2 regions of the Streptomyces sp. NPDC090021 genome follow, and region 1 is predicted to be linked to the other one. Evidence: riboswitches for the same ligand, from Rfam matches in the RefSeq annotation. Region 1 holds a riboswitch; the other holds the start of a gene.
What was found. Region 1 has a riboswitch for cobalamin ahead of ACIPXC_RS15140 (ABC transporter substrate-binding protein). Riboswitches for the same ligand answer to the same signal wherever they lie in the genome.

Region 1 (5,720 bases):
CTGCGTCCATCGTCCCGATGGACGTCTCTATGTACGGCACCGCGACATCGAGCGCATCGGCCTGCCGCAGGTTCACCAGAAGGGCCAGCGACCATACGAGCAGTTTCGGCTCGACCTGCGCATACTCGACCTCGCGCTGCCCCGGCCATTCCTCGTGCGAGAAGACGTACGTCTCACCGACCACCAGCCCGTGGTTCAGCACACCCTGCTGGCCGATCACCTCCGCGCTGATCGCCACCTCGGGTGCGGCCAGAGTCTCCAGCAGAGGAACGAGCTGGACGGAGACCTCTCCCGTCTCGCTCACGAGCCCGGAGTGCTGGAGTTCGGCAGCGGCGGCGCCGTAACCGGCTGGCAGCGGCTCCCCGCTCACCATGTGGGTCAGCAGCGCCAGGTGGTCCTGGGCCAGCCGGAAGCGGGATCGGGCGCTGTCGTAGGAAGGCATCAGTCAGCTCCGTGCTGCGTTGTCGGCCCAGAGGTTGAAGACCGTTGAGAAGCCGGCGCGGAAGGCGCCGCCCATAGTCAGGTGCGAGCGGTTGACACCGGCGAAGAGCACCGCCAGGGACACGTCGACCGGCACGGCGGCGCCGTCGATCACCACCCGCAGGCGGCGCCGCTTCGTACCGATCCCCGAGTCGGTGACCGTTACGGCGAGTCCGGGCCGCGTGAGGACGTACCGTTTCCGGCTGATCGCGCTGCACCGGTATTCGGTTCCGTCGTGCGTCATGCGAAGGGCGCGCCCTTTCCGGCGGACCGCCCATCGATTCCGCCGCAGCTTCACCTCCTGACCGTCCACCCAGAGGTGGGCACCGTTCAACCGCGGCTTGTCCTCGAAGATGGACCAGCCGATCAGGAGCGTGGTCGGAATCGCGCTGCCTTCTGCCCTGGCGCCCGTTCCCGTCGCGGGGCGGATGTCCGCCGGGTAGCACACCTTGATGTCACCGAACTCCTCCGAGGTGGTGGACCAGTGAAGCGCGCGCCGCTCGTCCCGTATTTCTCTCATCTCGAACGATGTGGTCAATGCGTGCTCCTAGTCGAAGGGGTTGAGGAACTTGCCGACCTTGCTCGCGCCTGATGCGATTCCCTTCCCAAGATCCTCCGCCTTGTCCCCCACCCAGTCGGTGGACGTGTTCCACGCGTCGGCGATGTTCTCCCGGTTCTCCCAGGCAAGGGCACCCGCATAGATCACACCCGTGCCGACGGCCAGGCCCACCGTGACCGGGTTCGGCGCGACCATCGCGGCGGTCAGGGTCGCGTTGAACGCTGTACCCGTCAGGTCGGAGGCGAACTTGTCGGGGTTGTTGGCTATCTTCTCCGAGTCGTAGGTGGAGAGGTTCGCAACTCCGTAGAGCGTCGCACCCGCGGACCCGACGATGCCGAGCCCCCGCATGGCACCGGCCGCCTTGGCCGCATTGGCCAGCCCGCCGCTCTCGGCGACCGTGATGAGGTTCGCCTGGGCTGCAGTCGTGGGCGTGATGAGCGCGCCGTTCTTCATGTACGAGCCGTACTGCGCAGCCACCGCATTGGAGCCGCCGAGAACCGATCGGGCGGCAGAGGAGGCGTTCAGGGCATTGGCGGCACCGGGAATGTTCGGGCTACCGCCGATGAGCCGCGCGGTCAGTGTGCCCGGCGCGTTCAGCAGGGTTCCGGGCTTGCGGTAGGCCTGGATCAGGGCGAACGCGCCGGGGACCGTGATACCGGTCGCCCTGGCGAAGGCGGCGAGGGAGACGGCACCTGACACGTAACGGGAGTAGAGCCTGCCCCACTCCGGGTTGCCCGAGAGTCTGGCGACGATGTCACCCTGGGCGCGCGCCGACCACATGCTCAGCGTTTCCTTCTTCGGGTCCATCAGCAGGCCGCTGAGGTCGAGTGAGACCTCATCCTCGGCCTTCGGCGGGGCGGCCGCGATCATGTCGCCCTTCGCCTGGCCGTTGAATCCGCTGCCGAAGGTCATATCGTTCGCGTTTCCGCCGCCGATGGCGTCCGTGACCACGGTCTCCAGGGACGCCTTGAGGTCCTTGTCCGCCTCGTCGAAAGACTTCACGCAGGCATCGATGTACTCGGCCCAGGCCCCTTCGTTCTCCTTGACACTCTGGAGGGCCTTGGAATCCGCCTGGAGGTCGGCGCGCTCCTGACCGGTCAGTCGGTCGTAGCCGTAGGCGACACGGCCCTGCTCCGACACCTTCATGCCCGCAGCCACAGCGTCCGCGCGGGCGGATTCAAGGATCTTCTTCAGCTCAGCGAATCGCTCACGCCCCGCGCGCAGCACCTTGGCGGTGGCCTTCGCCTGGGTCTGCGCCGCCAGATACTCGTAGTGGGTCCCGACGAACCGGCGGTTGGCGGCGATTGCCGAGACGCCCACCCAGCCGGAGCCGGTTGTGATGGGCAGGACGGCACTCTTGTAGCGTCCTTCGACCTTCTTCAGTTCCTCGGCGACCTTGTCCCACCCCGTCGCGGCGGTATCGAGAAGACCGAAGTCGGTGGTCATGACCTCGTGATATGTCAGCAACGCCCATCCCCCGAGAGCATCTCGCCGGCAGAAGGCGCACCAAAGCCCGCTTAACCGATCTTACGTTCGGGACAACCCTAACCAACCCGACCAGTCCACGTGCCAGCACACGAACCGAGGAAGCATGCCATGCAGTGGCAGTGGATTCGGCCTGATCGTCTTCTCGCTCACCGTGCCGCCCGCCGCGGTGGCGGTGATCGTCGATCGGGTGGGGGACCGGGCACGGCGGCACTGGAACTCGCTGCGGCACCGCAGTGCGGCAAGCCCGCTCCCTGCCATCTCCCTTACGGGCCATGCCACAACGTGCCAGTAGAGACGGTATCCGGCGGTCAGCAGAGACGTTTCCAGAGACCTCGAGACTGCCATCGTAAGCAGCGTTTCCCAGGGCAACAGCCATGCAGACGGTCAAGTGCCGGGTGATTCCCAAGCTTATAGCGCGGGTTCGATTCCCGTCATCCGCTCAGATACGAAGGCCCAGGTCACAGACCTGGGCCTTCGTCGTTGTCCGGACCTCTCCGGGTCTGCCGCACCCTCCGCGTGCCACAGGCTCCCCGAGGCGGAACGTGCGTCGCGATGGTCCGGCCGAGACTCCGGGCGGGCGCCCTCCCGGGTCCGACGACCGCGCTCTGTGGCTGGTCGCACAGTTGTGGGTCTGGCGGGGCCGTGGCCGGTTCTGCGATGCTTCCGTCCGACAAGCGACGGCGGAACGAGGAAGCCGGTGAGATTCCGGCACGGTACCGCCACTGTGTAGGGGGAGCGACTCCACCCATGGCCACCGCCCCAACCGGGGGCGGGAAGGCCGGAGAAGCTGTGATCCCGAGTCAGGAGACTCACGCCGTCGCACCTCGATGTACGGGGCGGATTTCCCCAGGAGAGGCGGTGGCACTCGTGTGCCTGCGTATGCGTGGGGGCGGCTTCGCGCCGCCTGTGGTTCTTTGGAGCCGGCCTGCCCGGGTTGATTCCCGCGCCCGTTCCCTCCTCAGGTTCTGACGACCCCCTCCCCCAGCGGGTTCCTTCCCGTACGCCGCATCACGCGCCCGCCATACCGGCGCTGCGCACTGTCCACGCATGTCACCAGGAGTCACCTTGTCCGTACGATCCGCCATGCCTGCTCGCCGACCGGCCACCGCGGTGGCCTTCCTCGCCGCCGCTCTCACGCTCACGGCGTGCGGGGGCGAGCCCGGCCCGCCCGCCGACGCCAAGACCCAGGTCGCCGGGGAGGGGTGCATCAAGGACTTCGACCCGGCCAAGGACTACTTCCCCGTCAAGTCGACGGTGGAGCACGCCAAGAACTTCACGCTCCGGTACGAGAAGAGCTACCAGGTCCTCACCGTCAACGAGCCTTTCCCCAAGGGCAAGCCCGAGTCGTACGTGCTGGTCAAGTGCGGTGCGCCGAATCCGGAGCTGACCGGTGAGCTGGCATCCGCGCAGCAGGTCACGGTTCCGGTCAAGAGCCTGTACTCCGCCTCCACCACCCACCTTCCGCTGCTGACCGAGACCGGCACGCTCGACGTGCTGACGGGGGTGGCGAGCACCGCGACCGTCTCCTCCGCCCAGGTGATCGAGCGGGTGAAGGCGGGCAAGGTCACCGAGTACGCCAAGGACCGTACCCTCAACGCCGAGACGGTCATCGGCGCGAAGCCGGACGTGCTGATGACCCAGGGCACCGACGACCCGCAGTACCCCAAGCTGCGCCAGGCCGGAATCGCCGTCGTAGCCAACGCCGAGTGGCTGGAGTCCAGTCCGCTCGGACGCGCCGAGTGGGTCAAGGCGATGGCCGCACTCACCGGGGCGGAGCAGCGCGCCGGCGAGGTCTTCGACACCATCGAGACCGACTACCGGAAGGTCGCCGAGAAGGGCGCACAGGCGGTCAAGGACGGCAAGACCGTCGACGTTCTCCCCGGCACGATGTACCAGGGCACCTGGTACATGCCCGCCGGCGGCAGCTACGCCGCCCAGCTGATCAAGGACGCGGGCGGCACCTACCCCTGGGCCGGCGAGCCGGGCACCGGCAACGTCCAGCTGAACTTCGAGGCCGTGTACGCCAAGGGCGGCGAGGCTCCCGTCTGGGTCGCCGACCAGAAGTGGAAGTCCACCGCCGACGCGGTGAAGGCGGACAACCGGTACGGGCAGTTGAAGGCCCTCTCCGGCGGTGCGGTCTGGACAAACACCAAGGCGCTCGGCCCCGGCGGCGGCAACGACTACTTCGAGCGCGGCGTGCTGCGCCCGGACCTGGTCCTCGCCGACCTCTTCGCCCTGATGCACCCGGACCAGGCGAAGGACCACACCTTCACCTTCTACCAGCCGGTGCCCAAGGCGTGACGACGCACACGGCAACCGCGCCGGCCGCCGCATCCGCCCCGGACGCCCCCGACACCCCCCGGGCGCCGCGGCCGGGGCGGCGGCGCCTGGCCGTCGTCCTCGCCCTCGCGGCCGGCACCGCCGCCCTCTTCGTCCTCACCATCGCCACCGGCTCCCACCCGGTGCCGGTCGCGGAGGTGGTACGCATCCTGTTCGGCGGCACCGCCGAGGACCCGCGCTGGACGGTGATCGTCGAGCAGGTCCGGCTGCCGCGCGCGCTGACCGCCACCGCCGTCGGCGCCGCTCTGGCGGTGGCGGGCGTGCAGATGCAGACCCTGTTCCGCAACGCGCTGGCCGACCCGTTCTCCCTCGGGGTGAGCTCGGGCGCCAGTATGGGTGTCGCCGCGGTGGTGGTCGGCACCGGCGGGGTCGCCGGCAGCTTCACCGGAGACCTGGCCGGGCTCGGGCGCGTGGGCGTCGTCCTGGCCGCCTCGCTGGGCGCCGCCGCCGTGCTGGCCCTCGTCCTGCTGCTCTCGCGCTGGGTGCAGTCGGCCGTCACCCTGCTCGTCATCGGCGTCATGATCGGCTCGGCGGCCACCGCCGTGGTCGGCGTGATGCTCGTCTACGCCCGGCCCGAACGCGCCCAGCAGTTCGTCATGTGGGGCCTGGGCAGCTTCAGCGCCACGACCTGGCCCGACCTTCAGGTCATGCTGCCCGTCATCGGAGCCGGACTGCTGACCGCCCTGCTCACCGCCAAACGTCTCAACGCCCTGCTGCTCGGCGAGGACTACGCCCGCACGATGGGGCTGAACGTACGGTGCAGCCGAGATCTGGCACTGTTCGGCACCTCGCTGCTGGCGGGCGCGGCAACAGCGTTCTGCGGTCCGGTCGCGTTCCTCGGCCTGGCCGTCCC
Region 2 (5,720 bases), on a different contig from region 1:
GGCCCTGATCATCGTGGTCCTCGCGGACGCGCTGCGGACCTGCGTCAAGGCCGTTCGCGACCCCGGATCGGCGGAGCTGTCGGAGGTCCCGTGGACCGAGTCGAAGATCGTCGCCCCGGCGGGCCTGATCGCCACCCCCGAGGAGCGGGCCCAGCTCGCCGCCGCAGGGGCGGACCGCGACTCCGGCGGCGGGCAGGTCAAGGAGCCGGTGGGGTGAGCACCGTACGCAGCATGCTGGCCAGGGCCCGGTTCTACGTACGGGAGTTCTCCGGGGAGGCCGCCTACGACCGGTACGTGGCCCACGCCCGCTCCCACGACCCGGACGCGGAGGTCCTCACCCGCCGCGCCTTCGAACGCGCCCGCACCGACGCCCGCGAGGCGGACCCCCGCGAGGGCTTCCGCTGCTGCTGAAGCGCTCGAAGGGCCCCGCAGCCTCTCGGCGGGGCCCTTCTGCGTTGCTCAGCGCACCCAGTCCTTGAGGACCTCGGTCTGAAGGGTGATGCCGACGGGGTCGGGGAGCGCGATGTCCGTTCCATAGGGCACGATGTGGATGCTCTCGTACCGCTGGCCGTTGGTCTGGCTGTAGACGGAGACCTTGCACTTGGCCCGGTCGATCAGCAGGTACAAGGGGATGCCGGTCTCCGCGTAGGCACGGGGCTTCTCGACGTGATCCCGCCGGACGGTGTCGGAGTCCCACGAAGTCACCTCGACGGCCATGAGGATCGGAGCGGGGTCGACCCAGTCGCCCTGTCCCGCGAAGGCCTTGGAAGGGGCCAGCACCGCGTCCGGGATGGCCCTGCCCTCGCGATAAGCCTGTGCCTTGATCCCCTGCCCCCCGTGGAGCCAGAGCTCCGGCCGGTGCTGCAGGAAGATCCGCGTCAACCACTGGATGATCATCTGGTGGTCGCCGTCCGGCATGGCCTTGCTCCTGATGACTCCGTCGATGAACTCAAGTCGCGTGCCTTCTCGCTCACGAGCGGCTATGCGCGCGACAGCCTCGAAGTCCTCGGTCAGCATGTGGGGCCTGTCGGTCATCACGGTCATGCCTCGCTCACCTTCCTCGACGGTGCTGCCTCCGACGATAGCGCCGCCCGCCGGAGGCGTCCTGCACACTCGACCGCATGGACATGGTGATCAGAACGGCGGTGCCCGCCGACCACGAGACGCTGGGCGAGATCACGGCTCAGGCCTACCTCGCCGACGGGCACCTGGACTTCAACGAGGACGACCCGTACCTGCACGTGCTGCGCGACGTGGCCGGGCGGGCCGCCCGGGCCGAGGTGCTCGTCGCCGAGCACGACGGGCAGGTGCTCGGCGGCGTGACCTTCGCCGCACCCGGCAGCCCGCTCGCCGACATCGCCGGCCCCGACGAGGCCGAGTTCCGGATGCTCGCGGTGGCCCACGCGGCCCGCGGCCGGGGCGTCGGCGAGGCCCTGGTGCGGGCTTGCGTCGAGCGGGCGCGGGCGATCGAGGGCGTCACGGGCCTCGTGCTCTCCACCCAGCACAGCATGGCCGGGGCCCACCGGATCTACGTACGACTGGGCTTCGAGCGCACACCGGAACGGGACTGGGCACCCATCGAAGGCCTGAAACTCCTTACGTACCGACTCAAGCTGTAGCCACGCCGACACTACATGTTGGGGGTGCCGCACAAGGGCGCCCCCACATGTATGCTCATGCCTGCTGTCGCCGCAGGGGAATCCGGTGGGAATCCGGAACTGTCCCGCAACGGTATGAAGTGTCCGGCATCCGGACGCCAAGTCCGATGACCTGCCGTCAGCGCGCCCGGGTCGACCGAACCGGGTGCCGACACGTCCGGGCCTCGCGGTTGGGCCGGTGGACGCCATGCGGTGTGCCCGTTCCTGCCACGCCCGCATGCGCCCGCGCCCGCCCGCCGATGACCGGGCCGAGCGAGGGAGAGCTCCCGCCGTGACCATCGCGCCTTCCGCACCGCGCGCCGAGTCCGTTTCTGGCGACAACACCGAGGGCCCGGGGGCCACGCTGCTGCGTACCCTCACCGAACTGACGGCGGACCTCCCCGACACCGACCCCGGCCGCGTCGCGGCCGCAGCGCTCCGCGGCCGCAGCTCCGCCGCCGACGACGCCGAACTGCGGGGGCTGGCCACCGAGGCCGCCGCGGGCCTCATCTCCGAGGACCCCGCCTACTCCAGGCTCGCCGCCCGCCTGCTGACGCTGGCCGTGCGCGACGAGGCCGCGAGCCAGGGCTCCACCTCCTTCTCCGCCTCCGTCGAGGTCGGCCACCGCGAGGGCCTGATCGCCGACCGCACCGCCGAGTTCGTGCGCGCGCACGCGGCCCGCCTGGACTCGCTGGTCGAGCACACCCTCGCCGAGGGCGCCGACGACCGTTTCGGCTTCTTCGGCCTGCGGACCCTGCACAGCCGCTACCTGCTGCGCCACCCCATCACCCGTCAGGTCATCGAGACCCCGCAGTACTTCATGCTGCGCGTGGCCTGCGGTCTCGCCGCGGACGAGAGCGTCCGGGCCGTCGAGGAAGTCGCCTCGCTGTACCGGCTGATGAGCCGGCTGGACTACCTGCCGTCCTCCCCCACCCTCTTCAACTCCGGCACCCGGCACCCGCAGATGTCCTCCTGCTACCTGCTGGACTCCCCGCTGGACGAGCTCGACTCGATCTACGACCGCTACCACCAGGTCGCGCGCCTGTCGAAGCACGCCGGCGGCATCGGCCTGTCGTACTCCCGCATCCGCGCCCGCGGTTCGCTGATCCGCGGCACCAACGGCCACTCCAACGGCATCGTGCCGTTCCTGAAGACCCTCGACGCCTCCGTCGCCGCCGTGAACCAGGGCGGCCGCCGCAAGGGCGCCGCCGCCGTCTACCTGGAGACCTGGCACGCGGACATCGAGGAGTTCCTGGAGCTCCGCGACAACACCGGTGAGGACCAGCGCCGTACGCACAACCTGAACCTCGCCCACTGGGTGCCGGACGAGTTCATGCGCCGCGTGAACGCCGACGCCGAGTGGTCGCTGTTCTCGCCGGCCGACGTCCCCGAGCTGGTCGACCTGTGGGGCGACGCGTTCGACGCCGCCTACCGCAAGGCCGAGGCCGACGGCCTGGCCCGCAAGACCATGCCCGCCCGCGACCTGTACGGCCGGATGATGCGTACCCTCGCGCAGACCGGCCAGGGCTGGATGACCTTCAAGGACGCCTCCAACCGCACGGCCAACCAGACCGCCGAGCCGGGTACCGTCGTCCACTCCTCGAACCTGTGCACCGAGATCATCGAGGTCACCAACGACGGCGAGACGGCCGTCTGCAACCTCGGCTCGGTCAACCTGGGTGCCTTCGTGCTCCCGGAGACGGGCGAGATCGACTGGGAGCGCCTGGACGAGACCGTCCGCACCGCGGTGACCTTCCTCGACCGCGTGGTGGACATCAACTTCTACCCGACCGAGCAGGCCGGCCGTTCCAACGCCCGCTGGCGCCCGGTGGGCCTGGGCGCGATGGGCCTCCAGGACGTCTTCTTCAAGCTGAAGCTGCCCTTCGACTCCCCCGCGGCCAAGGCCCTGTCGACCAGGCTCTCCGAGCGCATCATGCTGGCCGCGTACGAGGCCTCCTGCGACCTCGCCGAGCGCAGCGGCCCGCTGCCGGCCTGGGAGCAGACCCGCACCGCGCGCGGCGTCCTGCACCCGGATCACTACGACACCGGGCTGAACTGGCCGGAGCGCTGGGAGGCGCTGCGCGCCCGCGTCGCCGAGACCGGCATGCGCAACTCCCTGCTCCTCGCCATCGCCCCGACGGCCACGATCGCCTCGATCGCCGGCGTGTACGAGTGCATCGAGCCGCAGGTCTCCAACCTGTTCAAGCGCGAGACGCTGTCGGGCGAGTTCCTCCAGGTGAACGGCTACCTGGTGGAGGAGCTGAAGCAGCTCGGCGTGTGGGACGCCCAGACCCGTGAGGCGCTGCGCGACTCCTCGGGCTCGGTGCAGGGCTTCGGCTGGATCCCGGCGGAGGTGCGCGAGCTGTACCGCACGGCGTGGGAGATCCCGCAGCGCGGCCTGATCGACATGGCGGCGGCCCGTACGCCGTTCCTGGACCAGTCGCAGTCGCTGAACCTGTTCCTGGAGACGCCCACCATCGGCAAGCTCAGCTCGATGTACGCGTACGCCTGGAAGCAGGGCCTGAAGACCACGTACTACCTGCGCTCGCGCCCGGCGACGAAGATCGCCCGCGCCGCCCAGGCCGCCACCGCCGCTCCGGTGGCGCTCCCGCAGGCCGTCGACGCCGAGGCGCTGGCCTGCTCCCTTGAGAACCCCGAGTCCTGCGAGGCCTGCCAGTAATGAGCTCCGCCCACCCGTCACCCGACCACCGCCCCTCGACGACGGCACTTCGTGCCGACACCTCTGGAGGCAAGAACCTCCTGGACCCGGGCTTCGAGCTGACGCTCCGGCCGATGCGCTACCCGGACTTCTACGAGCGCTACCGGGACGCGATCAAGAACACGTGGACGGTGGAGGAGGTCGACCTCCACTCGGACGTCGCGGACCTCGCGAAGCTGACGCCCGCCGAGCAGCACATGATCGGCCGGCTGGTCGCGTTCTTCGCGACGGGCGACTCGATCGTCGCGAACAACCTGGTGCTGACGCTGTACAAGCACATCAACTCCCCGGAGGCGCGTCTGTACCTGTCGCGCCAGCTGTTCGAGGAGGCCGTGCACGTCCAGTTCTACCTGACGCTGCTCGACACCTACCTGCCCAACCCGGAGGACCGCGCGGCGGCCTTCGACGCGGTGGAGAACATCCCCTCCATCCGTGAGAAGGCGCAGTTCTGCTTCAAGTGGATGGACTCGGTCGAGAAGATCGACCGGCTGGAGACGCAGGCCGACCGCCGCCGCTTCCTGCTGAACCTGATCTGCTTCGCCGCGTGCATCGAGGGCCTGTTCTTCTACGGCGCCTTCGCGTACGTGTACTGGTTCCGCTCGCGCGGCCTGCTGCACGGCCTGGCCACCGGCACCAACTGGGTGTTCCGTGACGAGACCATGCACATGAACTTCGCGTTCGAGGTCGTGGACACGGTCCGCAAGGAGGAGCCCGAGCTCTTCGACGACGCCCTCCAGCAGCAGGTCACCGACATGCTGAAGGAGGCCGTGGAGGCGGAGCTGCAGTTCGGCCGCGACCTGTGCGGCGACGGCCTGCCGGGCATGAACACCGAGTCGATGCGCGAGTACCTGGAGTGCGTCGCGGACCAGCGCCTGGTCCGCCTGGGCTTCCCGCCGGTGTACGGCTCGCAGAACCCGTTCTCCTTCATGGAGCTGCAGGGTGTCCAGGAGCTGACGAACTTCTTCGAGCGCCGCCCGTCGGCCTACCAGGTCGCGGTGGAGGGCACGGTCGACCTGGACGAGGACTTCTGAGCCCCCTCTGAAGCCCCTCTGAAGCCCTCGGAAGCACCGAGAGCCGGGACGCGAGCCGATCGCGTCCCGGCTCTTCGCGTTCCGGGGCGGTGCGTACGCCGTGGGCGCCGTGGGGGCCGTGGGACTCAGTGGGCGAGACGGCCCCGGCGCCCGGCGGCGGACCGGAGGCCGTGCCGGGAGGGCGGGGTGAGCGGCATGCCGCCCGCCTTCTGCCGCGGCAGCCACACGAGCCGGGTCTCCACGGCCCGCAGCTCTCGGTCGGTCCGCCGCTCGCGCAGGGCCCCGTACAGGCTGGGGGCGAGCAGCAGGGTGGCGACGGCGAGGACGGCGAGG

Region 2: another riboswitch for cobalamin. It lies ahead of ACIPXC_RS16250 (ribonucleoside-diphosphate reductase subunit alpha); the one in region 1 lies ahead of ACIPXC_RS15140 (ABC transporter substrate-binding protein).

The regions. Positions count from the first base shown of each region.
Region 1 covers NZ_JBIVFO010000016.1:74,411-80,130, reverse strand. The annotation lists gene ACIPXC_RS15155 (hypothetical protein) at 1-442, opposite strand, end outside; gene ACIPXC_RS15150 (hypothetical protein) at 446-1,018, opposite strand; gene ACIPXC_RS15145 (hypothetical protein) at 1,028-2,485, opposite strand; cobalamin riboswitch at 3,174-3,359, shown strand; gene ACIPXC_RS15140 (ABC transporter substrate-binding protein) at 3,611-4,828, shown strand; gene ACIPXC_RS15135 (FecCD family ABC transporter permease) at 4,825-5,720, shown strand, end outside.
Region 2 covers NZ_JBIVFO010000017.1:132,668-138,387, reverse strand. The annotation lists gene ACIPXC_RS16270 (carbon starvation CstA family protein) at 1-217, shown strand, start outside; gene ACIPXC_RS16265 (YbdD/YjiX family protein) at 232-411, shown strand; gene ACIPXC_RS16260 (Uma2 family endonuclease) at 460-1,044, opposite strand; gene ACIPXC_RS16255 (GNAT family N-acetyltransferase) at 1,122-1,619, shown strand; cobalamin riboswitch at 1,664-1,793, shown strand; gene ACIPXC_RS16250 (ribonucleoside-diphosphate reductase subunit alpha) at 1,930-4,317, shown strand; gene ACIPXC_RS16245 (ribonucleotide-diphosphate reductase subunit beta) at 4,317-5,387, shown strand; gene ACIPXC_RS16240 (hypothetical protein) at 5,513-5,720, opposite strand, start outside.